Regions from separate parts of the Bradyrhizobium genosp. P genome, predicted to be linked through region 2. Evidence: predicted binding sites of a transcription regulator. Region 2 holds the regulator's gene; each other region holds the start of a gene.
The links. The regulator LexA, encoded in region 2, represses DNA repair genes until DNA is damaged. The targets are predictions, from matches to a motif close to TGTTCNNNNTGTGTTCNG.

Region 1 (10,250 bases), 2.6 Mb from region 2:
CCGCGATCGACAGCACCAGGCCGTCGCCGCCGATCACGGCCTCGCAGTCGCAAGGCGTCGCGAGCTTGTCGCGGCCGTCGACAAAGACGTGCTTCGGCAGTTCCGGCAGCGCATGGACGGCGCGCGCCAGCGCCCACAGCGAGGCGCGCAGGATATTGTCACGGTCGATCCGCGCGCGTGAGGCCACCGCGACCGAGAAGGCCGCCGTTGCGCAAATCTCCTCGAACAGTTCCTCGCGGCGCTCTGCGGTCAGCCGCTTAGAATCGTCGATGCCTTTGGGGATTCGATTTGGGTCCAGCACCACGGCGGCGGCGACCACGGGACCCGCCAGCGGGCCGCGCCCGGCCTCGTCGCAGCCCGCGATCGGCCAGAGGCCGCGCTTGATCAGCGCGCGCTCGCGCCGAAAGCTCGGCCGCGTCACCGCGACCACGCGCTTCTCCGGCTTGGCGGGCTCGACCGGCTTCTTCCTGGATTTGTCCCGAATCATGCGGGGGATGGTGATCAAGCATGGCCCGCGGCGCAACCGGGAACCGCCCTCCCTTCCCCGCTATTCAGTTATGTTAATCAGGCAGCGACACCCGCCTGTCATCGCCGACCTCGAAGCCCGGTGCGCGCACGACTTCCCAGGCATGGCCGTCGGGATCGGCGAAATAACCGCAATAGCCGCCATAGCTCGTCGGCTGCGCGGGATTCAGCAGCCTGGCGCCCTTCGAGAGTGCGAACGCCATGACGGTATCGACCTCGGCGTCGTCGCGGCAGTTCCAGGCGAGCGCAACGCCACGGAAGGCGACCGGACGCGGCTGATCAGGCAGTGCCGCGTCGGCCGCAAGCAGATGCCACGGAAACAGCCCGAGCACGGTGCCGCCGGTATCGAAGAAGGCGACCTCCTCGCCGGTCGCATGCATCTTCCTGGTGAAACCGAGCGACTCATAGAAGGCAATGCTGGCGCGCATGTCGCTGACGCCGAGCGTGAGGACGGTGAAGCGCGGGGTTGGGGCAGTGTTACTCATTTTTATTACCTATCTCCGTCATTGCGAGGAGCGATAGCGACGAAGCAATCCATCGATCCCGGTGCGGCGACATGGATTGCTTCGCTTCGCTCGCAATGACGCTGTTGGTTGATTCTTGCTAGAACAAGCTCAACTGCTGCCCGTTGCGGTTCGGCTTCGCAAAATGGTCCGTGGTCAGCTTGGTCCGGCGCTTGTTGAGGCCGAGCTTTTCGCAGGCGATCTCGAAGCGGCGGCCGATCATCCAGGCCATCGGGCCGGTGCCTTTCATCCGCGTGCCCCATTGCGAGTCGTAGTCGCGGCCGCCGCGCATGTCGCGGATCAGCGTGAAGACGTGGCGATAGCGGTCGGGATAGTTCGCCATCAGCCATTCGCGGAACAGGTCGCGGACCTCGAGCGGCAGGCGAAGCAGCACATAGCTTGCCTCCTTGGCGCCGGCATGGGCGGCGGCGTCGAGGATGCGCTCGATCTCGGAGTCGTTCAAAGCCGGAATCACGGGCGCCACCATCACGGTGGCCGGAATGCCGGCGTCCGCGAGCCGCTTGATCGCCTCCAGGCGCTTCGGCGGGCTCGACGCGCGCGGCTCCATGGTGCGGGCAAGTTGCGGGTCGAGCGTCGTCACCGAGAGTGCGACCTTGACCAGATTGCGCTTGGCCATCCGCGCCAGGATATCGATGTCGCGGGTCACCAGCGCCGACTTGGTTACGATGCCGACCGGATGGCCGGCGCGCTCCAGCACCTCGAGGATGCCGCGCATAATCTTCCGCTCGCGCTCGATCGGCTGGTAGGGATCGGTGTTGGTGCCGATCGCGATCATCCGCGCTTCATAGCCGGGCGCCGCGAGCTCCTTCTCGAGCAGTTCCGGCGCGTCGGGCTTGGCCAGCAATTTGGTTTCGAAGTCCAGCCCGGGCGACAGGCCGAGATAGGCGTGGGTCGGCCGCGCGAAGCAATAGACGCAGCCATGCTCGCAGCCGCGATAGGGATTGATCGAGCGGTCGAAACCGATGTCAGGGGATTCGTTCCGGGCGATCACCTTGCGCGAGGTGTCGATCGTGACCGTGGTCTTGAACGGCGGCAGATCGTCTAGACTTTGCCAGCCGTCGTCGAAAGCGACCCTTGCTTCGGCCTCGTAGCGGCCGCTGCCGTTGGACTGCGCACCGCGGCCCCGCCGCCGTTCGCTTTCGATCGCCACTGCAAGCTCGGGAAACGGGGCGGGCAAAGGGGCGGGCAAAGGGGAAGGTGCACCCGCCGGGTTATCGGAGGGCGCCGTTACCGGCGGGTGCTTGAGGGCATGAGAGGATGCTCGGCTCATGCTGCGAAGCTAACACAGCCAAAGAACAAATCAAGAACGAACGCGCACGAAATCCACAAAAGTGTGCTGCAAAAATCTGCAGCTGAGAAGGCTGCTTTGAATATGACAAGGTGATAACACAGCTCGGTTTTCCAACCGTTTGAGCCAATGAAGCCTCAATCATGCTGAGCGTGATCATCCCGACCGACGGAATCGAACGCACCGCGGTCGCGACGCTGGCGGCGCTGGTGCCGGGCGCGGCCGCGGGACTGATCCGCGAGGTGCTGCTGGTCGATCGCACCGATACCGACGTGATGGAGCGCGTCGCGGATGTGGCGGGCTGCGGCTTCCTGCGCTTCGAGGGCACGCGCGCCGCAGCGCTCGCCGCCGGCGCCAGGCAGGCCCGCTCGCCCTGGCTGATGTTCCTGCATCCGGGCGCGGTGCTCGACCCGGGCTGGATCGAGGAGACGACCCAGTTCATCCAGATGGTGGCGTCGAGCGGCAAGGACCGCGCCGGCATCTTCCGCTACGCCCGCTCGCCCTACGCCGATTCCGGCCTGCGCGACGGCTTCAAGTTCGTCGCCCGGATGATCGCAGGCCCGTCGGCCGAACAGGGCCTCCTGATCGCGCGCGGCCATTACGAGCGGCTGGGCGGCTACCGGCCCGACGCGCCACGCTCCGAGGCCCGCCTGCTACGCCGGCTCGGCCGCTCCTCCCGCACCATGCTGCGCAGCCGGATCGTCATTGCATAAACGATACTTGCCAAAGTCAAATAATTATTTGACAGTGGCAAGTATTGGAGATGCAGCATGACCGATCCTGAGGACCAGGTCGCCGCGGTACGCGGCTTCAACCGTTTCTACACCCGCAAGCTCGGCGTGCTGGACCAGCATTTGCTGCAGAGCGCGTTTTCGCTGAGCGAGGCGCGGGTGCTGTACGAACTCGCCCACCGCGAGGACGCGGCGGCCCGCGATATCGGGATCGAGCTCGGCCTCGACGCCGGCTATCTCAGCCGCATCGTCCAGAAATTCGACGACGACGGGCTGATCGCCCGCAAGCCGCTGCCGTCCGACCGGCGGCAGATCCGGCTCAACCTCACCGCCAAGGGGCGGCAGACCTTTGCGAAGCTCGACCGCGAGTCGCACGACGAGGTCGCGGCGATGCTTGATAGCCTCGACCGAGATCGCCGCGCGGCCGTCGTCCATGCCATGAGCACGATTGAGCAGGCGTTGGAGCCGCCCGCGGAGAAGCCGGCCGGCTTCCTGTTGCGCAGCCATCGCGTCGGCGACATCGGCTGGGTGATCTCGCGGCAGGGACGCGCCTATGCGGAGGAATATGGCTGGGACATCAGCTACGAGGCATTGGTCGCCGAGATCTGCGCGCAATTCATCAAGTCGTTCGATCCCGCTCGCGAGCATTTCTGGATCGCCGAGGTCGAGGGCGAGCCGGTCGGCTCGATCTTCCTCGTCAACGGGGGCGACGGCGTTGCAAAGCTGCGCCTCCTAATGGTCGAGGAGAAGGCGCGCGGGCTCGGCGTCGGACGAGCGCTGGTCGAGCAATGCGTTCGCACGGCGCGCGACAACGGCTACAAGCGGATGACGCTGTGGACCCAGAGCATCCTGGTCGCCGCGCGCGGCATCTACGCCCGCGCCGGTTTCCGCCAGGTCAAGGAAGAGCGGCATCACAGCTTTGGCGTCGACCTGGTCGGCGAGACCTGGGAGCTGGAGCTGTGAGGCCGCAGCGCCGCGACGGAGCGCGGCGCGTGACTGCGGAACTCATCACATTCTATGCGCAGCGCGCTCATGCGCTTCGTGCCGAGGCCTACCGCAGTACGATGCGGACCCTGTGGTCGTTGCTCGTGAAGACGATCCGCCGACGGTAATGACAGCCGTCATTCCGGGGTGCGCGCAAGCGCGAACCCGGAATCCAGAGGTTACGGTGCGAGATTCCCCGATGTGCAATTGCACATCTGAGGTTCATCGCTGCGCGATGCCCCGGAATGACGGTGGCTACGCGCTCGCGCCTTGCGCCTTCGGCCGGCGCAGATGCTCGTCCAGCCGCGGCATGATCTCGACGAAATTGCAGGGCCGCGTGCGGTAGTCGAGCTGCGCGGCGAGAATGCTGTCCCAGCCATCGCGGCAGGCGCCGGGTGAGCCCGGCAGGCAAAAAATGAAGGTCGCGCCGGCAACACCGGCCGTGGCGCGGCTCTGGATCGTCGAAGCGCCAATCTTGGCGTGACTCAGCATGTGGAAGGCAATCGAGAAGCCATCCATCCGCTTCTCGAACAGTGGCTCGATCGCCTCCGGCGTGACGTCGCGGCCGGTGAAGCCGGTGCCACCGGTGGTGATGACGGCGTCGACCCCCGGATCCGCGATCCAGCGCCTGATGACTGTGCGGATTGCCTCGACATCGTCGGTGACAATCTCGCGCGCCGCCAACTTGTGACCGGCCGCCGTGAGACGGTCCGCGAGCGTGGTGCCCGACTTGTCATCCGCCAGCGTGCGGGTGTCGGAAATCGTCAGCACCGCGATGTTGAGCGGGACGAATGTTTTGGTTTCGTCGATGGAGGACATGGCTTGCTCTCTCGCTCCCTCTCCCGCTTGCGGGGGAGGGTTGGGGTGGGGGCGCCGCCGCGAGTCGGATGGTTCGTATGGAGAAAGCCCCCACCCGCCTCGCATCTGAAGATGCGAGGCGACCTCCCCCGCAAGCGGGAGAGGTGAACCGAACTCACGGCTACGTCCCGCGATTACCGGCGTAACTACCCGCCCGCAAACGTGTTGCAGGCCTGCACGGTGCCCTGCTGGTAGCCGGTCATGAACCATTGCTTGCGCTGCGCGGCGGAGCCGTGGGTGAAGGAGTCGGGCACCACCCTGCCGGTCGCCTGCCGCTGCAGCGTGTCGTCGCCGATCGCATTTGCCGTGGTGAGCGCCGCGTCGATATCGCCGGCCTCGAGGAAGCCCGGCCGCTTCTTCTCCTCGCGGTTGGTCCAGACGCCGGAGAGGCAATCGGCCTGAAGTTCGACCTTGACCTGCAGCGCATTGGATTCCGCCTTGCTGCCGGCCTGCTGCTGCAGCCGCGTCACGCGCGGGAGGATGCCGAGCAGGTTCTGGACGTGATGGCCGGCCTCATGCGCGATGATATAGGCCGCGGTGAACTTGCAGGCATTGCCCGAGCAACCATGGAAACGCGTCTCGACCTCGCGGAAGAAACCGGTGTCGAGGAAGATGGTCTTGTCCGGCGGACAGTAGAACGGCCCCATCGCCGACTCCGCCCTGCCGCAGCGGCCGCCATTGGTGACGTTGCGGAACAGCACGACCTTCGGACCGGTGTAGCTCTGGCCCGAGGCCTGGAAGATCTCGCTCCAGCGGTCGTCGATCTCGCCGAGGATGCCCGCGATCATGCTGCCCATCTCGTCGGTCGGCGCGCCGCGCTTGACCTGTCCGCCCGACGCCTGCCGGTCGGTCTGGGTGGTCGACGACTGGCCACCGCCATTGAGGATTTCGGCACCGCCGATCAAGACGCGTGGGTCGATGCCGAAGGCATAGCCGATCAGGCCGAGCACGATGATGGTGCCGATGCCGAGCCCGCCACCGCCGCCCATCGGAAGACCGAAGCCGCCGCCACCGCCGCCTCCCCCGCTATCGTCGCGACGGTCTTCGACGTCGTCGCTGCGGCGGAAGTCATCATAACGCATGGCGTTTCCCTTCATTCCCGTCGGGGACTTTAATTCCGGTCGAGGACCTTGATTCCCGTCGATGACCTTACGCGACAGACAGGTAAAATTTCCAATCTGTTAATCAATAACCCGCCCGGCAAAAATTGCCTAGTGCGTGATTGCGCGATCCGCTCGGTGCGATCGCCCTTGATGAACGGAAGTTGACGGTCGAATCGCGCCGAATTCATGATTTTCGATTGCGCCACGCGAGCACATCGATGCTGCAGCACGACACGAACGACGATCGCAAGCCGCGTTTGAGAGATGCTGCAATCTTTTGCGCAAAGATTCCCAATTAAGTCGATTTTTACTTTGGCCGGTCAATGTGACGCCAGTCGGTTGTTTAGTCCCGCGTCGCCGACAGCGTCGCCTGAGTCAGAGTTCTTGAGTCATGGTTGTGTCGCGTCGCGGGGCGTCTGCAAGGGCGCCCCGCACTAAATTTGAGAATGACCCGTCGAGCCGCATCGTCATTGGCGATTGCGTCGCCGAGATGTCGAAGCTTCCGGCAGGCTCGGTCGATCTGGTGTTCGCAGATCCTCCCTACAATCTGCAGCTCAAGGGCGATCTCAAGCGTCCCGACGAGTCGCATGTCGATGCCGTCAACGACGACTGGGACAAGTTCTCGTCGTTCGCCGCCTATGATGATTTCACCCGCGCCTGGCTGCTCGCCTGCCGCCGCGTGATGAAGCCGTCGGCGACGCTGTGGGTGATCGGCTCCTATCACAATATCTTCCGCGTCGGCGCGATCATGCAGGACCTCGGCTTCTGGCTCCTGAACGACATCGTGTGGCGCAAGTCCAATCCGATGCCGAACTTCCGCGGCCGCCGCTTCACCAACGCGCACGAGACCATGATCTGGGCCGCACGCGACGAGAAGGCCAAGGGTTACACCTTCAACTATGAAGCGCTGAAGGCGGCCAATGAGGACGTGCAGGCACGCTCCGACTGGCTGATCCCGCTGTGCACCGGCGAAGAGCGCCTCAAGGGCGATGACGGCAAGAAGGTGCATCCGACCCAAAAGCCCGAGCAGCTTCTGGCGCGCGTGCTGCTGTCGTCATCGAAGCCCGGCGATCTCGTGATCGATCCCTTCAACGGCACCGGCACCACGGGTGCGGTCGCCAAGCGGCTCGGCCGCGACTATATCGGCTTCGAACGCGACCGGACCTATGCCGCCGCGGCCGAAGCGCGTATCGCCGCGATCGAGCCGCTGCCGCAAGAAACCCTTGCGCCGTTCATGACCGCGCGCGAGGCGCCTCGCGTCGCCTTCTCCGAACTGATCGAACGCGGCATGATCATGCCCGGCGCGAAACTGGTCGACGCCAAGAAGCGCCATGGCGCGCTGGTCCGCGCCGACGGCGCCATCATGCTCGGCGACAAGGTCGGCTCGATCCACCGCATCGGCGCGGTCGCGCAGGGCTCCGGCGCCTGCAACGGCTGGACCTTCTGGCACGTCGAGACCAAGAACGGCTTGAGGCTGATCGACGAGCTGCGCGCCGAGATCCGCTCCGGCATGGCGGCGGGTTGAACTTTTCCGTAGGATGGGTGGAGCGAAGCGATACCCATCGCCTTCGTGCCGCCAATTGATGGGTATCGCTTCGCTCCACCCATCCTACGACTATTTGATCAGTATCGCCTTGATGCTCCACTGATCGGAGCCTAAGCTTGCGGCCATCGGTGACTGTTTCGATTGGCCACCCCGATGCGAAGACAATCCGAGACTTACCTGCTGGTGCCGCTGCTGCCGATCTTCCTGCTCGGCATGTTTCCGATGCTGCTGATCGGCCTGTTGGGATTTTTCGGCCTGGTCATTTTTGGCATCCTCCTGATCTCGGTTGGACTGACCCTCGGCCTCGAGGCGCACAGCGAGTTCAACGAAGAGATCATCGTCCACGGCTATGCGCGGCGGTCCGAACGCGCAACGCAGGCGTCCCACCTGCATGCCGCGACCCGCTCGGCGGCCGTGCTGGAGGTCGCGGGCCTCGTGCTGGTCGGCGCCGGCGTGGCGGGCCTGCTCCATTTCGGCTGACCAGCGCGCCGCGCGCACCTGTTTCACAAACTCATCGCTTGCGCGCTGCAGCGAAATTTGCGCATGAAGAACCGCCCGCGGCCTCGCCACGCCGCCCTCGATGTCGACGGTCACAAAACCAAGGGAGTTCTTTGATGCTCAAGTTCTATTTCAACGGCGCGCCGAACCCGAACAAGGTTGCATTGTTCCTGGAGGAGTCCGGCCTGCCGTTCGAGGCGATCCCGGTCGATACCCGAAAAGGCGAGCAGTTCGCACCCGAGTTCCTCAAGGTCAACCCGAACGGCAAGGTGCCGGCGATCGACGACGACGGCGTCTTCGTGTTCGACTCCAATGCCATCCTGCTCTACCTCGCCGAGGAAAACGGCATGTTCCTGCCGCCCAACACGCCGGCCACCCGCGCCGAGACGCTGTCCTGGCTGATGTTCATCGCGACCGGCCTCGGCCCCTATTCCGGCCAGGCGGTGCACTTCAAGCACGCTGCGCCGAAGGACCTCGAATACGCCCACAACCGCTACCAGTACGAGGCCCACCGCCACTACAAGATCCTCGACGACCACCTGGCGAAGTCGCGCTACATGGTGGGCGACGGCTACACGATCGTCGACATGGCGTTCTGGGGCTGGGCACGCATGGCGCCGCACGTGCTGGGCGAGGAAGGCTACGCGAAATATCCGAACGTGAAGCGCCTGGTCGACGAGATCTCGGTACGGCCGGCGGCGGTGCGCGCGATCGCGCTGAAGGACAAGCATACCTTCAAGACCGAGATGGACGACGAGGCCCGCGGCATCATGTTCGGCCACCTCAAGACCAAGGTGGCGTGACGTACACGGTCATTCCGGGGGCACGCGCTTCGCGCGTGAACCCGGAAATCCAGAGGTTGTGGCGTGAGATTCCGGGTTCGCGCTGACGCGCGCTCCGGCATCACGTCAAACCAAACGGCGCCCGCTTGGGCGCCGTTTTCGCTTTAAGGCGGCTACGGCGCCGGAAACGGCCCCAGCACCCGCTCGGTCAACACCGAGTCGCAATATTCCCGGACTTCCTTGATCCTGCCGCCGTCGAACCGCAGCACCAGGCAATAATCGTTGTCGTAACGCTCGCCTTCCCTGGTGAGGTTGTGGCCCTTGGCCTCGACCGCGACGACGTCGCCATCGGCAATGAAGCGGCGGGCAATGGTGCGGCCACGCTCGACCAGCCGCGAGCGGACATGGCCGTGCAGATCGTCGAGGATCGACTGCTTGCCGGTGAAGGTGCGCGACCAGGAATATTGCCCGGTCACCGTCCAGGTCGCGTCATCAGCGAGGTTTTGCATGAACAGCGATTTCTCGCGGACGGCGGGATCGGGATCGCCGGCGATCGCAAACATCTCCTGCACCAGTTTCTTGTTGTCGGCTGCGCTCATGGCGGCATTCCTTCTCGGTTGCTCGATAGCCAACTTTGCAGCGCTGACGCACATTCTTCCAATCGATAGGTGATATGATATATATTCACCTCATGAATTTGAATTCACTTGACCTCAATCTGCTGGTCGCGCTCGACGCGCTGCTGAGGGAGGTCAATGTCAGCCGCGCCGCGCTGCGGCTGCATCTGTCGCAACCTGCGACCAGTCACGCGCTGCAGCGGCTGCGCGATCTGATCGGCGACCCGCTGCTGGTGCGCAACGGCGCCCGGATGGAGCTGACGCCGCGGGCGCAGGCGTTGCGCGGGCCGCTGGTGCAGGCGCTCGACCAGGTGCGCGCGCTGTTCGTCCCCGACGATTTCGATGCCGCGCGCAGCGAGCGGCATTTCCGGCTGATGATGCCCGACCTCGCGGTCGAACTCCTGATGCCGCCGCTGATGGAGAAGGTGACGCAGATCGCGCCGAACGTCACCATCGACGTGGTGCCGTGGCGGGGACCTGCGATCTTCACGCCCGACTTCGGCCGCACCATCGATCTCGTGATTTCGATCGGCGACGCCTTCAAGGGCTTTCACCGCCAGCTGCTCTACACCGACAGCGACGCGCTCGCGGTGCGGCGCGGCCACCCCCTCGGCGCGAAGCTGAAGAAGCGCGATAACTTCCTCGCGGCGCGGCATGTCGCGGTCGTGATCCGCGGTCAGAACGAGGACCTGATCGACACCTGGTTGCGCGCAAAAGGCATCGAACGGCGGATCGCGCTGGTCGTATCAGGCTATATCGAGGCGCTGCACGTCACCGCGCGCACCGACCTCGTC
Region 2 (10,250 bases):
GCGTGGAAGCCAACCGCTCGGCCCTTGTCGCGCCGTTGACGCTGACGATGTCAGCCGCCAGTCCATGACCATACCCGCCGCGAAAACTACCGCCGTGGAAGGATCTGTCATTGGCTGCCTTCAGGCCGCTTGCAATTGACTGACGATAGTCATCACGGAAGGCGCTCGTGATCCCGGGCGACAGGCCTGCTGCCTCGGCGGCATGCAGCATGTAAAACAGCCTCAGCTTGAACGCCCGATCCATGCCTCCAATGACGTAGTCACTCATGGGCAAGCCGGCGTGCTCTGCGGCCTTGACATCCTTCCAGGCAAAATCTTCGTCGACGGATATGCCAACGGTCCTCATGACCGTCACCGACTTGCCTTTTTTCCTGACGGTGACAGCTCGCTGAACGTCTTCTCTGACGGAGTCTTCCTTGGGCGCGCGCTGGTAAAGCGTCCACAAATAACGGTCGACACAGATATCGAGGACAAAACACTCATCGACGATTTCGGTTGAGTCCGGCGCCAGATTGACATCGCGGGGCGGCTCGCTCTCATCGCTGCTCGTGGCCCGCGGATTGGCCGGCGTTTCCGGCACCACGGCCTCCGCCGGGTCGGTCAAAGCAGCGGTTTTGACCGGTTCTGCCTCGGTCGTCGTCGGCGCCGGGGTAGCGGCCGGTGGCGCGACTGCGGCAACGGGGCCGCTGGCTGTGATGGCATCGGGAGTAGCCACCGGGATCGGCTTCACATCGTCGGCAGACTTGTCGTCGGCAAGCTTGTCGTCAGCAGGCTTGGCGTCAGCAGGCTTGTCGTCAGCAGGCTTGGCGTTAGCCGCCAGATACGGCGTGAGATTGCCGGTGGTCGGCGCCGCGCCAACGGGACTGTGGGTCGCGAATGAACCCGACATCGCCAGCAGCGCGGCCAAAGCCGGCACAGCGAGTTCCCGGCACAGGGCCGCCACAGCCACCCGCCTCGGGTGTATCATCCGCCGCCTCCAAGAGTGCATGGCCCAAGAGCGCGCCAAAGAGCGACCGCGCGAAGTTACTCGCTTGAGCCCCCCTGACGCAACATCCTGGGACGATCGGCGGCCGACGAGTTCCACTCGGAGTCGGCCAGTTGATACCTTTGCCTGAAGCGCGTTTTACGGCACGTCAGCAGCAAGCGCCCCCGGCCGAGCCCTCGCCTGCAAGCGCAACACCGCCTCAGCAAGCGGCACGTCGATCTGTGAGCCGTCGCGCTCGCGCAAACTCACCCGGCCGTCCCTCATTTCGCGCGGGCCTACGACAGCCATCACCGGCACCGCCATGTCATGCGCCGCCACGATGCGCCGCGAGAGCGTATCGGCGCCGTCATAGGCAACGGCCCTGATGCCGCCCTCCTCGAACGCCGCCAGCACGTCCGCGCCGTATCCGGCCTGCTCTTTCGAGATCGGCGCGACCGCAACCTGGTGCGGCGACAGCCAGAACGGAAGCACGCCGTTATGGCGCTCGAGCAGGATCGCGATCATGGGGCCGAGCGATCCGAAGATAGCGTGGTGAATCATCAGCGGCCTCGCGCGGCTGCCATCCGGCGCGATGTAGGACGCCTCGAGCCGCTGCGGCAGCACGCCGTCGAGCTGCACCGTGCCGCACTGCCAGGATCGTCCCAACCGGTCGCGCAGCGCGAATTCCAGCTTCAGGCCGTAGAACGCGCCCTCGCCGGGATTGATGCGAGGCACGAGGCCGCATTGCCGCGCGGCATCGCCGAGCTTCGCCTCCGACCAGTCCCAGGTCGCGTCGTCGCCGGCGCGCACCGCCGGCCGCGTGGCCAGCGGTACCTCGTAGTCGGGAAAACCGAGGTCCCGGTAGACCTCGCCCAGCAGGGCGATGAAGCGCGCGACTTCGCCCTCCACGTCCTGCTCGCGGCAGAACACGTGGGCGTCGTCCTGCTCGAAGGCGCGCGTCCGCATGATGCCGTGAAGCGAGCCGGAAGGCTCGTTGCGATGGCAGGCGCCGAACTCGGCATAGCGAATCGGAAGCTCCCGCCACGAGCGCAGCCCCTTGTTGAATATCTGCACGTGGCATGGGCACGACATCGGCTTCAGCGCCATCGCTTGTTCGTCGTCGTCGACCCGGAACATGTGCTCGCCGAACTTGTCCCAGTGGCCGCTGCGCTCCCAGAGCGCCTGCGGCAGCAATTGCGGCGTCCGGACCTCGGCATAGCCGGCTCGCCGCATCTTGCGCCGGACATAATCCTCCAGCACCCGGTAGATCGCGTAGCCGCGCGGATGCCAGAACACCATGCCCGGCGCATCCTCCTGAAGGTGCCAGAGCTTGAGTTGCACGCCGAGATTTCTGTGGTCGAGATCGTCCATGACTATGTTCCTTGTGAGGGGAATAAGCGCGGACGCGGACCATCAGAAACAAGAAAGGCCCCGTCCGTCGCCGGCCGGGCCTTTCTGGGTGAAGTACGCTTGTCTCTAGCGCGCGCAACCAGGAGGCGATCCGCCGTAAGCGGTCGCCGTGGTGGTCGATGCGAATGATCGAAGCTTGTTCATGCCGTGTATATGGCGGTAAAACGCCCAGGCGTCAACGCTAGGCGTCAACGTCCAGTTGATTTAACAGGCTGGGACAACAAGGTCCGCGCGGCAGAGAACCAGATGGCCAAAGTACACCAGACGATCAGAATCTCGTCATGCGCTTGCGGTCGCGTTCGGTGCCAGGCCGTTGGCGTGCCAATCCTGAGCGTGGTGTGCTACTGCGACGACTGTCAGGAAGGTGGTCAGCAGATCGAGCGGCTGCCAAATGCAGCGCGTGTCCTCGACGCTGACGGCGGGACACCTTATCTGAGCTACCGTGACGACCGGTTTGGTTGCGTCTCGGGTGCGGACCTGCTGGTGGGCTACAAAATCAAGGACAGCTCGCCTACCCAGCGGTTCGTCGCGTCGTGCTGCAACTCGGGCATGTTCCTGAAGTTCAGTCGCGGCCATTGGGTCTCGACGTATCGCGCCCGTTTTGAAGGCGACCTCCCGCCCATCGAGATGCGGACCCAGACAAAATTCCGGCCCGTCAACACAGAACTTCCGAATGATGCACCCAGCTATCGAACGTACCCGATGAAACTCATCGGAAAACTGCTCGCATCACGTCTTTCGATGCTTATCGCCCGATAAACATCGCATTCAGCCATTCTGCGCGACGCTGGGCCAGTGCACCCGCAAGACAGTCTTTCCGCCAGCCGCCGGAATCTCGGAACTAGCCCTTTCGACCACGCGGCCCCCTAGCCGTTCGTAGAAGCGAAGGCCCGCCACATTTGCTTCGAACACCCACAAATGCAGCCCGGAGCTGGAAGCTTTTGCCGAAAGTTCGCCGGCGGCGCCTCGAAAAAGCTTTTCACCTATCCCCAGACCGCGAACCTGAGGACGAACGTGGAGATTGTCCACAAGACTTCCCCAGACAGGATCGAAATCGCAATAGCCGCAGACAAACGCCTCTGCGTGGCCAGTCGGATCGCAGGCGACGTTGACCAGCTGGGTTGGAGGACTGTCGCGGAGCCGCTCCAACCAGACAGCGAGCCGATCCATTTCGATCTGGCCGTTCAGGAATTCCGGTGCCAGAATGTCTGCATAAGCGTCGCGCCAACTTGCGGCATGGATTTCAGCGATGGACGCGGCGTCCGCCTCGGTAGCGGGTCGAATAGCCAAGTGATGCCGTCTCATGTTCAAGCGCGCCGACAAAATCTTCCTCGAACCAAGCTTATCGAGCTTCTGGCTGCATCCGCAACGGGGTCAAAAGCGCCGGTTTGCCCCCTTGCCTGCACGAGCCTCCTGCGGCCACGCGCCGGCCAATTCATTCGTCCTATGCGTTGCTTTGCCCCAGGCGTGGCTCCGTCCCAGCCAGAAGCCGCTGAATGTTGGCTCGGTGGCGCACGATCACGTAGATTCCACCAGCAATCACCAGCAACTGATAGGGCAACGGTTGCTCCAGGACGCAGACGAGCGCGATCGCAGTCAGCGCCGCGATGATCGAACCAAGCGAGACCATCCGGAAAATAGCCAGCACAACGCAGAAAACCGCAGCGGCACCCAGACCCACCGGCCAGGACATCGCCAGCAACACGCCCAATCCCGTCGCCGCGGATTTGCCGCCCGTAAAATTCAGCCAGATCGAGCGGCTGTGCCCCAACAACACGGCAACTCCGACCAGGCAAACCGCCCATGGCACCCAGGTTTGCAGATCAAGCGCAGTCGGAGGCGTAACGGACGGCCATGTATAGACCCAGGGATAAATCCAGCGGGCCAAGACAATCGCCGCCGCCCCCTTCAACACATCGACTAGGAGCACCACCAACGCAGGCCATTTCCCCAGGGTCCGCAACACATTCGTTGCTCCCGTGGATTTGGAGCCATGCGCGCGGATATCAATGCCCTTGAGCAGCCTCCCCGCCAGATAGCCCGTGGGCATAGAACCCAGGAGATAAGCGATCGCCAGCCCAACCGCATTCGCTAACCAGAAAACCACGGGCGTCACCTCGAGCTCCAGTTTCGAGCAATTGTCATTTGGTTGTCTACGTCTTTGATCGTGTTTGAAACAGTCCCCTGGCTCAAGCGTAACGCTTTGGGCTCCGGAGGACGCCACGGTCCGTCCGGGTCAAAAAGCGCAGGTTTGGTTCCCTGCGCTCGTCCGGGTGTGACAAGTTAACCCGACGGGCAAATCACTCAAAATCTGTCAAGCCTACCCAACGAAAATATTCTGGTTTTCGGAAGAGCAATTCAATGCTATAGGTTTGTCCGTCTCACCCGATTGAGGGACGCTCGCGATCGTCACGAACGCGCGGTGAGATGCGGTGGACGCCGATGTCACGATGGACGGTTGTGGCAGATGGCGGACGGCGAAGTCGTGCAGGCCTGACGCCCTAGTGGCAGGTGTCTCATCAGCGAGGGACTGACGTCTCTTGCTGACGGCGGTGACAAGCAAGCCCAGTCTCACCGGGGAGAGCACGTATAAGCCGTAACCCATCGCGCAGGGAAAGCCGGGTTGTTCCGGTTACACCTGTGGTCCTACCCCGGTGCTTTTTGTTGCACCGGGCCCATGGGTGCAATCGGCACCCGGCTTTCCCTGCGCCCTCTACTAAATGAGAGGGCGGAACGAAGGGCAGACCTCGGGCAAATCGTGTCGCGAGAATGCGGGCTCACGTCCTTTTTTGCTGTTGGCAATTGAATCAGACCAACACCGTCATCCCCGCGCAAAGGCTCCGCCTTTGTCGCTGGAGGTACGAGCGGAGCGAGCCTCGAAGGATGCACGGCCGGAATGGTGGCCGTCGATCCTTCGAGACGCGGCTTACGCCGCTCCTCAGGACGACGGGACCAGGGGCGTTGGGCCAGATTGTCAACGACATCACACCGACATCGTGAAATCGAATCCATTGCCGGCTGCCCGCAATTTTCGTAAACCGTTCGCGCAATGACCTCCTCCCTCTCCCCCAATTCCGTCGACGTGCTGCTGTTCGATATCGGCCGCGTCGTGCTCGACATCAGCTTCGACAGGGTGATGGCGAACTGGGCGCAACACGCTGGCTGCGCGCCGGCCGACCTCACGACGCGTTTCGTCGTCGACGACAGTTTCAAGCATCATGAGATCGGCCGGATCGACGACGCGGCGTTTTTTGCGAACCTGCGCCAATCGCTCGGCATCAGCCTTACCGACGCGCAGTTCCTCGACGGCTGGAACGCAATCTTCACCGGCGAGATGCCGGGCATCGCGCCGCTGCTGGCGCGCGCGGCGCTGCGGATGCCGCTTTATGCTTTCTCTAATACCAACCCGGCCCATGTCGCGCATTTCTCGGTCGCTTACGCCGACCTGCTCGGCCATTTCCGCGCCGTGTTCCTGTCCTCGACCATCGGCTTCAGAAAACCCGACGCGGAAGCCTATGATCATGTGGTAAAAGCGATCGGCGTGCCGGCGTCGCGGATCCTTTTCTTCGACGACTCCGCCGCCAATATCGAAGGTGCGCGGGCGCGCGGCCTTCACGCCGTCCACGTGACATCGACGGATGACGTGGCAAGGGCGCTCGCCGCACTTGGGATTTAGGCATTTGGGATTTAGGCACTTTGGATTTAGGAGGTCCTGCCCGTGGCACTGATGCCGGTTGCCGATGCCCTCTCCGCCATTCTCGCCAGCGCAGAGCCGCTGCCCGAGGAGATGGTGGCGCTCGATACCGCCTATCACCGCACGCTGGCACGCGACGTCGCGGCGCGGCGCACCCAGCCGCCGCAGCCGATGTCGGCGATGGACGGTTACGCGGTGCGCGCAGCCGACGCAGCTGATCTCTCGGCCCGGCTGAAGGTGATCGGCGAGGTCGCGGCCGGCCGGCCGTTCGAGCGAACAGTCGGCGCCGGCGAAGCGGTGCGGATTTTTACCGGCGGCGTGATCCCCGATGGCGCTGACGCGATCATCATCCAGGAGGATACCAAGGCTGACGGCGACCACATCACCCTGACGGAGGCCGCCGCCAAAGGTCGGCATATCCGCGTCGCCGGGGTGGATTTCCACGAAGGCGACGTAATGCTGGCAGGCGGCAGCGTTCTGTCCGACCGCGCGCTGTCGCTCGCCGCCGCGATGAACTATCCGGAACTGGCCGTCCGCCGCCGTCCGAAGGTCGCGGTGCTGGCGACCGGCGATGAGCTTGTCATGCCGGGTTCCCGCCCCGGCCCGGGTCAGATCGTCTATTCCAACGGTTATGCGCTGCGGGCGCTGGCGCGCGCCGAAGGCGCCGAGACCGTCGATCTCGGCATCGCCGCCGACACCGTGGCGTCGACCACCTCAGGAATCCGCCGGGCGCGCGAGGCGGACGCCGACATACTCATCACCACCGGCGGCGCCTCGGTCGGCGACCACGATCTCGTCAAGCAGTCGCTGGAGGCCGAGGGCGTCGACATGGCGTTCTGGCGGATCGCGATGCGGCCCGGCAAGCCGATGATGCACGGGCGGTTGGGTTCGATGCGGGTGATGGGCCTGCCCGGCAATCCGGTGTCGTCTTATGTCTGCGCCTTCCTGTTTCTGGTGCCGCTGATTCGGGCTTTGAACGGACGCAAGGTGATTCATCATGTCCGCGAGAGCGCCGTGCTCGGCCGCGATCTTGCCGCCAACGACCAGCGCGAGGACTATCTGCGCGCGCGGCTCGAGGAGCGCGACGACGGCACGCTGATCGCGACGCCGGTCCTGCAGCAGGACAGTTCGCTGTTGGGAAATCTCGCTGCGGCACGGGCACTTCTGATCCGTCCGCCGTTCGCGCCGGCCGCCGTTACAGGCGCGCCGTGCGAGATCCTGACGATGCCGGAGTGACGCTGCGCGCGAACCGCGCATCGGGAACGGCTGTTACGTTCAGCTCCACGCTCAGCTCTACGTTCACCTGAAATTAAGTGGTTGCGGAACACATATCGAACATATAGTGTCCGTTCATGATTTGTTTCGAGTACTGGTGTCTATGAATGGGAGTCCATCTCGGAGTTTAGCGCTTCCGAGACCTGGCTTTCTTCTGATGTCTCGGAATCGAACGACGCTATCAACCGGGGGAATGCTCGAGATGCTCACGCGCAAACAGTACGAACTTCTGCGTTTCATCAACGAACGTCTGAAAGAGGCCGGCGTGCCGCCCTCGTTTGACGAGATGAAGGACGCGCTCGATCTGCGCTCGAAATCCGGTATCCATCGCCTCATCACCGCCCTCGAGGAGCGCGGCTTCATCCGCCGCCTGCCCAACCGCGCCCGCGCCATCGAGGTGATCAAGCTTCCCGAGCTCTCCGGCGGCGGCAATGGCCGGCGCGGCTTCACGCCCAGCGTCATCGAAGGCACGCTCGGCAAGCGCTCGAGCGCACCGATTGGCGCCGAGGATGACGGCAACCGCCCGGTCGCCGTCCCCGTGATGGGCCGGATTGCGGCCGGTACGCCGATCGAGGCGCTGCAAACCCGCAGCCACACCATCAGTGTGCCGCCCGACATGCTCGGCTCCGGGGAACACTACGCGCTGGAAGTGCGCGGCGACTCCATGGTCGATGCCGGCATCCTCGACGGCGACATGGCGCTGATCCAGCGCAACGACACCGCCGACACCGGCGACATCGTGGTGGCGCTGATCGACGAAGAGGAAGCCACCCTCAAGCGCTTCCGCCGGCGTGGCGCCTCGATCGCGCTCGAGCCGGCCAACACTGCCTATGAAGTGCGCATCCTGCCGCCGAACCGGGTGCGGATCCAGGGCAAGCTGATCGGGCTCTATCGCAAATACTGACGGCGTCGAGGAACGAGCGACACATCGGCAAGTTGCTTGGCGGATAGCGCAGCGCGTTGCTTCTCTGGACGCGCTCCGATACCTCCCGCGCGCTGTAGCGCGTTTGTGATCGGAGCTCCTGGGCGGCCAGTCGTACAATCGCCCAGAAACGGGAAAAGACTGTTTCGCTATCGTCCACTCTGGTAGAGGCCTGCGCCTCAAGGGGAGGCACGGGTCGCTATCTCGAAATGAGGAGCCATCCGATGTGTGACTATAGTCTGCACGCTGTGGCATCGCGTCCCGCCGTTGTCGGAGAGACGCTGATCACCACGACCTTCCGCGGCACGTCGACCCGCGGCTTTGCCTCGGAGCATGATCCGGCCGTCGCGGTCTGCATGCGTCCGGGCACCGAGCTCGCCTTCGCTGAAAACGTCCGCTACGATAGCCGCTGGATCTGGACCAAGACGATCGGCTACCGCGTCGGCGTGTTCAACGAGGTCGAGCCCGACGTTCCCGATCGCCATCATGACGCGGTCGAATTCCCCGACGGCAATCGCATATTGGTGACGCAGCTCTGCGAAGGGCAGCGCGTGACCGTGCTGCAGCTGCCGGCGGTTCAGCCGACCGTCGAACAGAAGCCCAAGGTCTTGGAGCGGCGGCCCTCTGCATTTGCGTCGCTATTTTTGGGTTGAGACCATCAGCGCCGCAGGATGAACCGCCTCGCGGCGGGTGACCAAAGCAATTTCGAGCGACCCCGGACTTAGGGTTCCGGGGCGCAATTGGGGATTTGCGTCCAACAGCGCCTTGGCGCATCATCTCGCGCTGAGAAGGACACGCGCGGTGGTCGACAAGGTCACTTGGCAAAAGGCTGGACGCGTCACGGAGCCGGGCCGGTACATGTTCCGGTTCGGCTGGCTCACGGTCACCGCCGACGACCTCAAGGTCTGGCAGCAATTTCCCGAAGCCGCCTTCACCCTGGTCAAGTTGCCCGACGCCGGCCCCGACTCCGACGAGTACCATCTCGGCGCCTTCGAAATTCCGGCGACGCCCTCGCCCGACCACCCCTAATCGTCGCCCTGAACATCCGCCTCCGCCGGGGTCGCATCGACCGCAGGCCGCGTCGCGCCGGGCAGCCGCAACATCGTTTCGCTCTCGGTATCGCCGGAAACCGCCGGCGACCACGGCCGGTCGATGCCACCAGGCTTGACCGCGTCGATGGCAAAGCCGTCACTGACACGGCGCAGCATCAGCGCACCGTGGCGCCGCAGCCGCTCGGAATCGATCACGGACGCCGCGCAGTCCTGTGGCGTCGACCGAGCGGTCACGATCAGCATGGCGCGCTCGCAATCATCCACCAGCGCCTCGGGCCGCGTCGCCAGCGCGACGAAGCCGCCACCGGCGCCCGTCGCGGTCACACAGCCGCTGTCGTCGCAGGAGACGCCGTCTGCCAGCGAGAGATCGGCGGCGGTGCGCGCATCGGCATCCGCAGCGAGCCATTCCTTGACGAGGAAGGCGTCCTTGGCGCTCCGCATCAGATGCAGCCGCCCGTCGCCGCCTCGCACCGCGACGTTGCGGCCGTCAGCGGAGATGAGGACATCTGGCTGCGGCACCCTTACCGCCCAGATTGTCGCGACCAGAAGCAGGGCCGCGCCCGACCAGCGCAGCGGGGTACGCAGCAGCCCGAGCAGGACGAGCCCCACGCTCGCCAGGATCATGGGCCCGGTGCCGAACGCCGCCATGCGGCCGACCGCACCCGGCAGCGCGGCGACCCACTGCGTCACCACGATCATCCAGTCGATGCCGAGGCCCATGAGCCACCAGAACACGCCGTCAAAGCCGAACGGCATGGCCAGGAGCCCAAGCAAGCCCGCCGGCATCACGACCGCCGACACCACCGGCATCGCCGCCAGATTGGCGAGCAGCCCGTAAGGCGTGACGCGATGGAAATGGAAGGCGGAATAGGGCGTGGTCGCGAGCCCCGCCACCAGCGAGGCCATGACCAGCATCGTGATCTCGCGACCGCC
Region 3 (10,250 bases), 4.2 Mb from region 2:
TCGGACTGTTTTTCAGCTGATGTCATGACGCCGCTCCTATGACTGGCGCCCGGAGGCGGCCTGCTTGATGGCGGCCCGGATCCGGACATAGGTGCCGCAGCGGCAGATGTTTCCCGCCATGGCGGCGTCGATATCGGAATCATCGGGACTTGGTGTCGATGCGAGCAGCGCCGCAGCCGACATGATCTGGCCCGACTGACAATAGCCGCACTGGATCACCTCGAGATCGAGCCAGGCCTTTTGCACCTTGGCACCGGCAGCCGATGCGCCGATTCCCTCGATCGTGGTGACGGCCTTGTCGTGCAGCGCGCCGACGGGAAGCACGCAGGATCGCACCGGCTTGCCGTCAATGTGCACCGTACACGCGCCGCATTGCGCGATGCCGCAACCGAACTTGGTTCCGGTCATGCCGAGAATGTCGCGCAAGACCCAGAGCAGCGGCATTTCGGCGGGGGCATCGAAGGATTTCGCTTCGCCGTTGATGGTCAACGTTATTGCCATAAGCACCCCCAGGATCGATGGCCGCGGGCAGCGGACACGTTGCCCGCAACACTACCGCGCTGCGATAAGTTGGGAAGCGAAGAGTTCGTCCGCAAGCCCAATTTGCATGATGCCTGATTTGCATGAAGGCTGCTCGATCGAGGCTGCTATCGTTCACGCGATCGTGCGGCATATCAGCTTCAGTTTTAGGCTAATTGAGATGACGGTCGTCATTCAGTGCTCGATTGGCAATTGCCAAGAGCGGGCGCTCGAATTTGTTTGTCCTCAGCTTTGCCGGAAGCCCATCCGGAACGCGCCCCAGTGACGGCCGCGGACGACGATGGGCGATGACAGGTCCTTCATCAGGACAAAGTTGCCGCCACCCATGTCGCGCCGGTAGGTCTGCAGCAGAAACGGTTTTGTATTGGCCGCGACCTTCTTCACCGCGCGGTCGTTGAACAGGCGGCGGTTGCGGCAATTGGCGTTGTTCCAGACCGGGTCCGGCCCCTGCGGCAGGCGATAATTCGGATTGTGGGTCGGCAGATAGCCGCCTTTGGCCCAGGCGACGCAGAACACGATGCGCGGATCGCTTTGCTGGATCGGGTCCTGGATCGCGGGCAGCACGCGATCGGTGAAGGCGGTGTAATCGGTCAGATACTGCTTCGGATCGGTGCCCGCGATCTCGCGATATTTTTCGTCCATCAGCTGCGTGAGGGTGATCTCGCCGCGCCCGATCGCGTCCTCGAACAGCCCGGACATCTGCTTCGCGGTCTCGATCACGACGCGGATCAGCGGCGCGTCGGAAGTCTGCACGCCGCTGTCGGCGATCATCACGATCAGGCTCTCGGAGAGTTCGAGCAGCCTCGCCACCCGTCCGTCGGCCTGCTTCAGTTCCTTCGATGACAGGTCGACGCCGCCGGCGAGATGGCCGAGTTCCGAGATCACGCGGTCGCATTGTTCGAGATTGGTGGTGGCGGCCTTGGCGACGGCATCGATCTCGTGTCCGACCGAGGTAAAGCCGCTCTGCACGCGTGCGATGATGCTCTGGATCTGCGCGGCGCCGTCGCCGGCGTCCTTGGCCCGCACCGTGGCATCGCTGCTCTCGCCGATCAGGCTGGTGACCTGGCCGTCGAGGCCGCGAACCGTATCTCCGATCGACTGGGTCGCCTGCCGGGTCGCCTCGGCGAGATTCTTCACTTCACTTGCGACGACCGCAAAACCGCGTCCGGCGGCGCCGGCCCGCGCCGCCTCGATGGTGGCGTTCAACGCCAGGAGATTGGTCTGCCGCGCGATCGCCTCGATCGATCCGGAGACTTTTGCGACGCTGGCGAGCGCGGTGCCGACTGACGCCAGGCGATGCTCGATGCGGCCGACCGCCTCGATCAGCTCGGCAATGTGCCGGACCGCGGTCTCGACCACGGCGCGCGACTGGGTGATCTCGCCGACCGCGGCCGTGGTTGCCGACAAGACGGCCTGCGAGGCGCCGGCGATGTTGTGGTTGGCCGAAACCATCTGCTCGGCGGTCTTCTGCAGATCGCCGAAGCGCTCCGACTGGCCCAGGACGCGGGCAGCGACGTCCTGGACGTTGCCGGCGACATCGGCGAGTTCGACGCCGAGTCCACCGATCCTGTTGGCGAGTTGATCGACCAGCCGCTCGCTGGTCGAGGTCACCTGCTGTTCGGCTTGCGCAACCGACATCGCTGCATGCGCTCCGTGCGCGGTTTCGATCAAAGCTTGTAGGCGGTCCGGAAACCACCCCAATGCCGTCCCTGCACGCGGATCGGCACGTCGATCTCGCGCATCATCACGGTGTTGCCGTTGCCCATGTCGCGCGCATAGCTCTGGATCAGATAGGCGCGCTGGTTATGGCCGGCGGCAAGGCCTGCGGCGTCATTGAAGATGCGGCGGTTGCGGCTGTTGGCGGTGTTGTAGGCGACGTCGCCCGGCCGCTGCGGATGCGAGTAGATCTTGTTGTGGACCGGCAGATAGCCGTTCTGGTCAGCCGCGGCGCAGAACGCCAGGCGCTTCTCCTTGGCGAGGAACGCCTCCAGGAACGGCGGCAACGCGCGGTCCGCCCAGTCGAGCATCCTGGTGCGGTACTGCACCGGATTGGTTCCGGCGATCTCGACATAATTGGTGTCGAACATATCCTCGATCGCGACCGCGCCGCTCGCGACGCCATTCTCGAAGATCCGGGTCAGCGCGGCGCCGGCTTCCATCGCGCGGGCGACGAATTCGGTGTTCTCCTCGTGGATCGCCCACATCTTGTCTTCGATCGCTTCGCGCAGCGCGGCACTCGGCGCCTCGAACCGCGCCTGGGCGCCGGCCTTGGTGCGTTCACCGATCCTGATCCGGCAGGCGCCGATATCCTGCAGCGTCGCGGTGAGGCTCTCGTGAGCCGGCAACTTGTCGGCGTCCTGACCGGCGATCACGATGCCGTCCATCGCGATCTCGTAGACGGGTGCGGTGATCGTGCGCGTTGCGGTCTTGATCTCGATTTTGAGGCTGCAGGGCAGGCGCTCGTTCTTGCGATGATCGCCGCGCTCGTTCTGGCGCAACAGCACCGCGCAGCGTGACTTGAGCTTCTGGGCGAAGGCGGTCACCGCCTTGCCGGCCTTGGCGACATCGTCGCCATGAACAGCCGCTTCCCTGGTCGCGCTGTCGATCTCGCCGGCGCTGTCGCCGACCGAGACGATGAAGTCCGAGGCGGACGCTGCGTTCTGGCCCATCTCGCCGGTGATCTGGTTCTGCTCGGCGACCGCGCCGTTGACGTTTTCGAACACCGGGCGGATCGCCTCGATCGCCTGCGAGATGCGGTGGACGGCGTCCGCGGACCCGGTGGCGTCCTTCTGCAGGGCATCGATCTTCTTCGTGATCTCCTCGGTCGCGCTCTGGGTCTGCACCGCCAGCGCCTTGACCTCGGTGGCGACCACCGCAAAGCCCTTGCCCGCGGCGCCGGCGCGCGCCGCCTCGATCGTCGAGTTGAGCGCCAGCAGCGTGGTCTGCCGCGCGATCTGCGCAATCAAATTGACGACGTTGCCGATCGCGGCGGAGGATTCGCGCAAGCGGTCGACATTGGCGGTGGCCTCGCGGGCCGCGGCGGCGGCGTCATCGGCCAGTCTGCTGGCGCTGCGAACCTGCTGGCCGATGCCCTCAGCGGAATGGGTGAACCTGCCGGCGGCATTCGAAAACGTCGTCGCGGTGCTCTGCGCAGCGCTTGAGCGGCCGGTCAGGGCGTCGGTGCGCGCGCGGATGGTGGCCAGGGTTGCAGCGGTCGCCTCGGCGCCGTCGGCCACGGAACTGGCGGCGCGCTCGAGCTTGCGGATCATGCCGCCGAGCTCAAGTTCGAGCAGTTCCAGGATTTCCCTGGCCGAATCGCTCTCGGCCGAGGTCGGGGTCTCGGGTGCGACCGCTAGCGCGGGAACCCTTGATTCTATGGCAGGCGCGACCGGCTCCGGTCCTCGCCTTCGAAACAAACCGAACGCCATGGTGACTCTTCGGAGTTGATCTTGGGAATTGAGATGAGACGCGTGATCCTCTCACCCGGTCATGAAGTCAGGGTTAACAGGTGCCTCATATTCCGGCATACGGACCTGTTCCTGTACCGGAAGGCCTCGCTGATCTTTGATTTTGGCCCGCGACGGGCTTATAACGCCGCGTTTTCCACCCCGTTTGACTGACACCTACCAAGAGACTCCGCATGGCCGGCCATTCCCAATTCAAGAACATCATGCACCGCAAGGGCCGGCAGGATGCCCAGAAGTCGAAGCTTTTCGGCAAGTTGGCCCGCGAAATCACCGTAGCGGCCAAGCTCGGCACCCCCGACCCCGCGATGAATGCGCGCCTGCGCGCAGCCGTGGTCGCCGCCCGCGTCGAGAACATGCCCAAGGACAATATCGAGCGGGCAATCAAGAAGGCCGCCGGCAGCGATGGCGAGAATTATGATGAGATCCGCTATGAGGGCTACGGCCCCGGCGGCGTCGCCGTGATCGTCGAGGCACTGACCGATAACCGCAACCGTGCGGCCTCCGACATCCGCTCCTTCTTCACCAAGTCCGGCGGCAATCTCGGCGAAACCGGCTCGGTCGCCTTCATGTTCGACCGCACCGGCGTCATCGAATATGATTCCAGCGTCGCCTCCGACGACGCCATGCTGGATGCCGCGATCGAGGCCGGCGCCGACGACGTCGCCTCCAGCGAAAGTGGCCACGAGGTCTATGCGTCCCAGGAGACCTTTCGTGAGGTTGCCAAGGCCTTGGAGGCGAAGTTCGGCGAAGCGCGCAAGGCGGCGCTGATCTGGAAGCCGCAGAATATCCTCTCAGTCGACGACGAGACCGGCGAAAAGCTGTTGAAGCTGATGGACCTGCTCAACGACCACGACGACGTGCAGAACGTATTCGCCAATTTCGAAGTGTCCGACGCACTGATGGCGAAGTTGGGCGGCTGATCCGCTTGCTCCGCTGTCATCGCCCGGCTCGACCGGGCGACCCAGTAATTCCAGAGGCAGATGGGCTTGAGCCGATAAGCCGTGGCGTACTGGATCCCCGCTTTCGCGGGAATGACGACCGGGGCAGGGGACGACGTTCTGTTTCTGTTTCGCTCGTAGCAGGCAGGCGGTATCACTACCCCATGACATCCCAGCCGATTCGCTCCCCCGTCCGCATCATCGGTATCGATCCGGGCCTCCGCCGCACCGGCTGGGGCGTGATCGAGACCGAGGGCAATCGTCTCGTCTATATCGGATGCGGCTCGGTCGAGCCGCCGGACGACCTGCCGCTGGCGAGCCGCCTGCTCGCGATCCATGAGGGGCTTGCCGCCGTGCTCGGCGACTTCAAGCCGGCGGAAGCTGCGGTGGAAGCGACCTTCGTCAACAAGGACGGTGTCGCCACGCTGAAGCTCGGCCAGGCCCGCGGCGTCGCCATGCTGGCGCCCGCGATGTTCGGCATCTCGGTCGCCGAATATGCGCCGAACCAAGTCAAGAAGACCGTGGTCGGTGCGGGACATGCCGAGAAGGCCCAGATCCAGGTGATGCTGAAGATCCTGCTGCCGAAAGCCGAGCCGCGATCTGCCGACGCCGCCGATGCGCTCGCGATCGCAATCACCCACGCCCATCATCGCCAGAGCACCGCGCTGCGTCTGAGGGTGGCGAGCTTATGAGTGACGCTTGCGAGTTCATGCGAGGTGAGGTGAGCACGCTCGGACGTGAGGAGCGCACGCTGGTCAGGCTCCCTCCCCCCTTGCGGGGTCCGAGGCGAGCGAAGCTCGCTCTCGAGGTTGGGGAGAGGGGTAAGCCCCGGGCTCCGACCAAAGAGATGTTGCAAGCTAGTGCAATCCATCCTGCGCGAGCTGCTCTCGTGTCACATCACGCAGCCGAGCAAGCGGCACCCTTCTCCCTAACCTCGAGAGCGAGCTTCGCTCGCCTCGGACCCCGCAAGGGGGGAGGGAACCCATCGGCCGGTGCCTCATGATCGGCAAGCTCAAGGGCCTGGTCGATTCCTATGGTGAGGATTACGTCATCCTCGATGTCGGCGGCGTCGGCTATCAGGTGCATTGCGCGGGCCGTACGCTGCAGGCATTGCCGTCGCCGGGCGAGGCGGCGGTGCTATCAATCGAGACCTATGTCCGCGAGGACCAGATCAAGCTATTCGGCTTCCGCTCGGATCACGAGCGCGAATGGTTTCGCCTGCTGCAGACCGTGCAGGGCGTCGGCGCCAAGGTCGCGCTCGCGGTGCTCAGCACGTTGCCGCCGACCGATCTCGCCAACGCAATCGCGCTGCGTGACAAGGCAGCTGTCGCGCGCACCCCGGGGGTCGGTCCGAAGGTGGCCGAACGTATCGTGACCGAATTGAAGGACAAGGCGCCGGGTTTTGCCAATGTCGATCCGGCCGTGGTGCATCTGTCCGGGGCGCTCGACAACAACCGCGCGCCGCGCCCCGTGACGGACGCGATCTCCGCGCTGGTCAATCTCGGCTACGGTCAACCGCAGGCGGCGGCCGCGATTGCTGCCGCCTCGCGCAGCGCCGGCGAGAAGGCGGAAACCGCGCAACTGATCCGGCTGGGGTTGAAGGAATTGTCGAAGTGAGTGCCCCGAAATTATGCGCCACTCGGACCGAGCGCCCCGCTGCGCTCCCTCCCCCCTTGCGGGGGAGGGCCGGGGAGAGGGGTAGCCGCGGGCGCTGGCGTTTGTGGCTTACCCCTCTCCCGGCGCTGCGCGCCGACCTCCCCCGCAAGGGGGGAGGTGGCGATCATGTTATGTTGCGTCCATGAACACCCCCTCTCGCATCGTCACCCCCGAACGCCGTACCGATGATGTCGGCGACACCGCGCTGCGCCCGCAGTCGCTGTCGGAGTTCGTCGGCCAGGCGCAGGCGCGCAAGAATCTCTCGATCTTCATCGAAGCCGCAAAGAAGCGCGGCGAGGCGCTGGATCACGTGCTGTTCGTCGGTCCCCCCGGCCTCGGCAAGACCACGCTGGCGCAGATCGTGGCGCGCGAGCTCGGCGTCGGCTTTCGTGCCACCTCCGGGCCCGTGATCGCCAAGGCGGGCGACCTCGCGGCGCTGCTCACCAATCTCGAAGAACGCGATGTGCTGTTCATCGACGAGATCCATCGCTTGAGCCCGGCGGTCGAGGAAGTGCTCTATCCCGCGATGGAGGACTTTCAGCTCGACCTGATCATCGGCGAGGGCCCGGCGGCACGCTCGGTCAAGATCGAGCTGGCGAAATTTACCCTGGTCGGCGCCACGACGCGCGCGGGGCTTCTCACCAACCCGCTGCGCGACCGCTTCGGCATCCCGATCCGGCTGAATTTCTACACCATCGAGGAACTGGAGAAGATCGTCACCCGCGGCGCCCGCGTGCTCACAATCGGCATGACACCCGATGGCGCCAACGAGATCGCGCGCCGCGCCCGCGGCACGCCGCGCATCGCCGGGCGCCTGCTGCGCCGGGTCAGAGATTTTGCCTCCGCGGCGGATGCCGATTCGATCGATCGCGGCATCGCCGATCGCGCGCTCTCCGCGCTCGAGGTCGACAGCGCCGGGCTCGATGCGATGGATCGCCGCTACCTCACCACCATCGCGATGAACTATGGCGGCGGCCCGGTCGGCGTCGAGACGATGGCGGCGGCGCTGTCGGAGCCGCGTGACGCGATCGAGGACATCATCGAGCCCTATCTGATCCAGTGCGGCTACCTGCAGCGCACCCCGCGCGGACGGCTGTTGACCTCGCACGCCTTCCGCCATCTCGGTCTCGCCGAGCCGAACCGCGATCCGGCGCAGTTCGGCCTGTTCGGCGGCGATGGCGACGACGACTAAAACGTGCCGCTCTCGAAGACGTGAGCGAAGACGTGAGAATGCGTGTTGATGCGGCGCACGGCGCCGTCAGCCGGTAACCATTGCGACACCCTGCAGGCCTTCTGCACAAACGCGGCCCAATTCCGCTTCAATCCCGGGGCTAGCTCGATCGGGCATCACCGATCGGGTTTCCATGATTTCGCGTCGCAATTTTCTCCGTTCCGTTGGCGGATTGACCGCCGCCAGTGCGTCGACCGCAGCCTATGGCGTCAGCGAGCCGGTCGTCCGGCTGGCGCTCACGAAGTACGATTTGTCGCCGCGGCAATGGCCGGCGGATTTTCCGCTGAAGATCGCGGCGCTCGCCGACATTCATGCCTGCGATCCCTGGATGTCGCTCGATCGCATCTCGGAGATCGTCGAGCGCACCAATGCGCTGAGTGCCGATATCATCGTTCTGCTCGGCGACTATGTCGCGGGGCTCCGCCACGTCACGCGCTTCATTCCGGCCTCCGAATGGGCCGCGGTGCTTAAGGACCTGAAGGCGCCGCTCGGCGTGCATGCGATCCTCGGCAATCATGACTATTGGGAAGACAAGGCCGTGCAGCGTCTGGGGCAGGGCACGCCGCTGGCCCGCCGTGCGCTGGAGCGGGTCGGCATCCCCGTTTACGAGAACGATGCGGTGCGGCTGACCAAGGACGGCCGTCCGTTCTGGCTCGCCGGCCTCGGCGATCAACTCGCCTATCTGCCGGCGTGGCGGGTTCGGCAGGTTGCCCATGTCGGCGTCGACGATCTCGGCGCGACATTGGCCAAGGTCACCGACGACGCGCCGGTGATCCTGCTCGCGCACGAACCGGACATCGCGCTCCGCGTGCCCTCGCGCGTCGCGTTGCAACTGTCCGGCCACACCCATGGCGGCCAGATCCGCCTGCTCGGCTGGTCGCCGGCCGTGCCCGTGAAACACGGCATGCGGCTCGCCTATGGCCACCTCAAGCTGAAGACCGATGTCATCGTCTCCGGTGGCCTCGGCTGCAGCATCATGCCGTTCCGCCTCGGCGTGCCGCCCGAAATCGTGCAGGTCACGCTGGGCTCCAAGGGGCCAGCGGTGTCCTGACTGCGCTTGCACGGTCAGGCGATTTTGCGCAAAACGGTTGCCAGTTCAGGGCAATCGAGGGCCGCCATTGACCTTACCCCATATCGACGGCGCGATCCGCGACGGACGCCACCATATGCAGGTCCGCGTCTATTACGAGGACACCGATTTTCCCGCGCTTTCATACGACACCGCGCCCCAGGACACGATCATGTACGCTCGCCGACGCGCGAAGCAATGCCGCTTCAACCTGAAGGGAAAGGCGCCGCCCGCAAGGCCAGGTCTCGGCGAGCGGGGCCGGCTAGCTAGATGATGTCGCGCCCCCGGGCGGCCTCAGCCTTCACGGCGCTCTTCACCGAACGAATCCATTCCGCGTCCCCCACCGATTGGGCGAGGAGTCGCGCCCCGATCATCGCCGCGAACAGGACCTTGGCTTCCTGATCGGACGACACACCGTTCGCCGCGCTGGACCTCGCCATGTGATCGAGAAATTGCGAGTACAGGGCTTTCGTACCATGCCTGTAGGATTCGCGTGAGGACTCGTCGGCGGCCTCGGTCGTGACGTGGGGTGCGAAGGCAATCATCGGACAAGCCTGATCGGTCCCTTTCTTCTTCAGATAGTGGTCGACGATGGCGGCCGATCGCAGACTTGGATCGTCGTACTTGCGTTCGGAAACCTGGCGCCAAGTCGTCGAGGATTGATCGAAGGTCAGAGAGAAGACCTCCTCGACCAGGGCGTCCTTCGATTCGAAATGCTTGTAGAAGCCGCCGATCGTCATGTCCGCGGCGCTCATGACCTCGGCTACAGAGACGTTGTCGACGCCGAACTCGCGGAAGAGGCGAGCGGCGCACTCCACGATCTTCTGCCGGTTCTTCTGCGCCTGCTCCTGCGATGAGCGACCCATGGTCGATGTTCCTTTCCCAACTCTATCGAGATTCGTGACCCGTACGTAGGCGCCGGTGGTCGAAGAAACCCTCCGCCTTGCAAACAATCATGACTGGTCGAAATAGATTATATACGTTATCTATTGGTTTGGAAGCCTTAGACGTCTCCGTTCAACGAAGGAACATACTATGACGGCGACCTACGACCCAAAGATCACGGCGCTTCTTTGCATCGATTTCTACAACGATTTCTTGAGCGAAGGCGGCAAACTCTGGCCCTGGGTCAAGGACATGGCGGAGGAGGTCAATCTACTCGACAACCTGCGCACCATCGTGCGGACGGCCCGCGAGGCCGGCATCAAGGTCTATCACGTACCGCATCACCGCTGGGAACCAGGCGATTACGTGAACTGGAAGTATCCGTCGCCCTATCAACTCGGCGCCGGCGAGCGTCAGGCTTTTGCGAAGGGCACATGGGGCGGTACCTTTCACGATGATTTCCA

Region 1: a site for LexA is predicted at 2,341-2,358, ahead of ACP2YO_RS11120 (PA0069 family radical SAM protein). Genes of this name have one in related genera too.
Region 3: a site for LexA is predicted at 5,062-5,079, ahead of ruvC (crossover junction endodeoxyribonuclease RuvC). Genes of this name have one in related genera too.

What each region holds. Positions count from the first base shown of each region.
Region 1 covers NZ_CP188195.1:2,261,067-2,271,316, reverse strand. Annotated here, with positions in the region: gene ACP2YO_RS11130 (ribonuclease HII) at 1-487, opposite strand, end outside; gene ACP2YO_RS11125 (VOC family protein) at 561-1,010, opposite strand; gene ACP2YO_RS11120 (PA0069 family radical SAM protein) at 1,129-2,319, opposite strand; gene ACP2YO_RS11115 (glycosyl transferase) at 2,481-3,050, shown strand; gene ACP2YO_RS11110 (bifunctional helix-turn-helix transcriptional regulator/GNAT family N-acetyltransferase) at 3,108-4,031, shown strand; gene moaB (molybdenum cofactor biosynthesis protein B) at 4,308-4,871, opposite strand; gene ypfJ (KPN_02809 family neutral zinc metallopeptidase) at 5,057-5,992, opposite strand; gene ACP2YO_RS11095 (site-specific DNA-methyltransferase) at 6,405-7,538, shown strand; gene ACP2YO_RS11090 (hypothetical protein) at 7,713-8,039, shown strand; gene ACP2YO_RS11085 (glutathione S-transferase family protein) at 8,174-8,860, shown strand; gene ACP2YO_RS11080 (nuclear transport factor 2 family protein) at 9,013-9,438, opposite strand; gene ACP2YO_RS11075 (LysR family transcriptional regulator) at 9,531-10,250, shown strand, end outside.
Region 2 covers NZ_CP188195.1:4,812,584-4,822,833, reverse strand. Annotated here, with positions in the region: gene ACP2YO_RS23335 (hypothetical protein) at 1-916, opposite strand, end outside; gene thrS (threonine--tRNA ligase) at 1,124-2,335, opposite strand; gene ACP2YO_RS23325 (hypothetical protein) at 2,693-3,133, shown strand; gene ACP2YO_RS23320 (N-acetyltransferase family protein) at 3,143-3,664, opposite strand; gene plsY (glycerol-3-phosphate 1-O-acyltransferase PlsY) at 3,819-4,481, opposite strand; gene ACP2YO_RS23310 (HAD family hydrolase) at 5,424-6,050, shown strand; gene glp (gephyrin-like molybdotransferase Glp) at 6,093-7,304, shown strand; gene lexA (transcriptional repressor LexA) at 7,546-8,247, shown strand; gene ACP2YO_RS23295 (hypothetical protein) at 8,490-8,918, shown strand; gene ACP2YO_RS23290 (hypothetical protein) at 9,067-9,294, shown strand; partial or broken gene ACP2YO_RS23285 (ComEC/Rec2 family competence protein) at 9,291-10,250, opposite strand, start outside.
Region 3 covers NZ_CP188195.1:9,059,524-9,069,773, reverse strand. Annotated here, with positions in the region: gene ACP2YO_RS43535 (molybdopterin cofactor-binding domain-containing protein) at 1-26, opposite strand, end outside; gene ACP2YO_RS43530 ((2Fe-2S)-binding protein) at 37-501, opposite strand; gene ACP2YO_RS43525 (methyl-accepting chemotaxis protein) at 766-2,178, opposite strand; gene ACP2YO_RS43520 (methyl-accepting chemotaxis protein) at 2,208-3,968, opposite strand; gene ACP2YO_RS43515 (YebC/PmpR family DNA-binding transcriptional regulator) at 4,181-4,927, shown strand; gene ruvC (crossover junction endodeoxyribonuclease RuvC) at 5,110-5,637, shown strand; gene ruvA (Holliday junction branch migration protein RuvA) at 5,945-6,562, shown strand; gene ruvB (Holliday junction branch migration DNA helicase RuvB) at 6,744-7,793, shown strand; gene ACP2YO_RS43495 (metallophosphoesterase) at 7,966-8,883, shown strand; partial or broken gene ACP2YO_RS43490 (acyl-CoA thioester hydrolase) at 8,951-9,049, shown strand; gene ACP2YO_RS43485 (TetR/AcrR family transcriptional regulator) at 9,168-9,767, opposite strand; gene ACP2YO_RS43480 (cysteine hydrolase family protein) at 9,937-10,250, shown strand, end outside.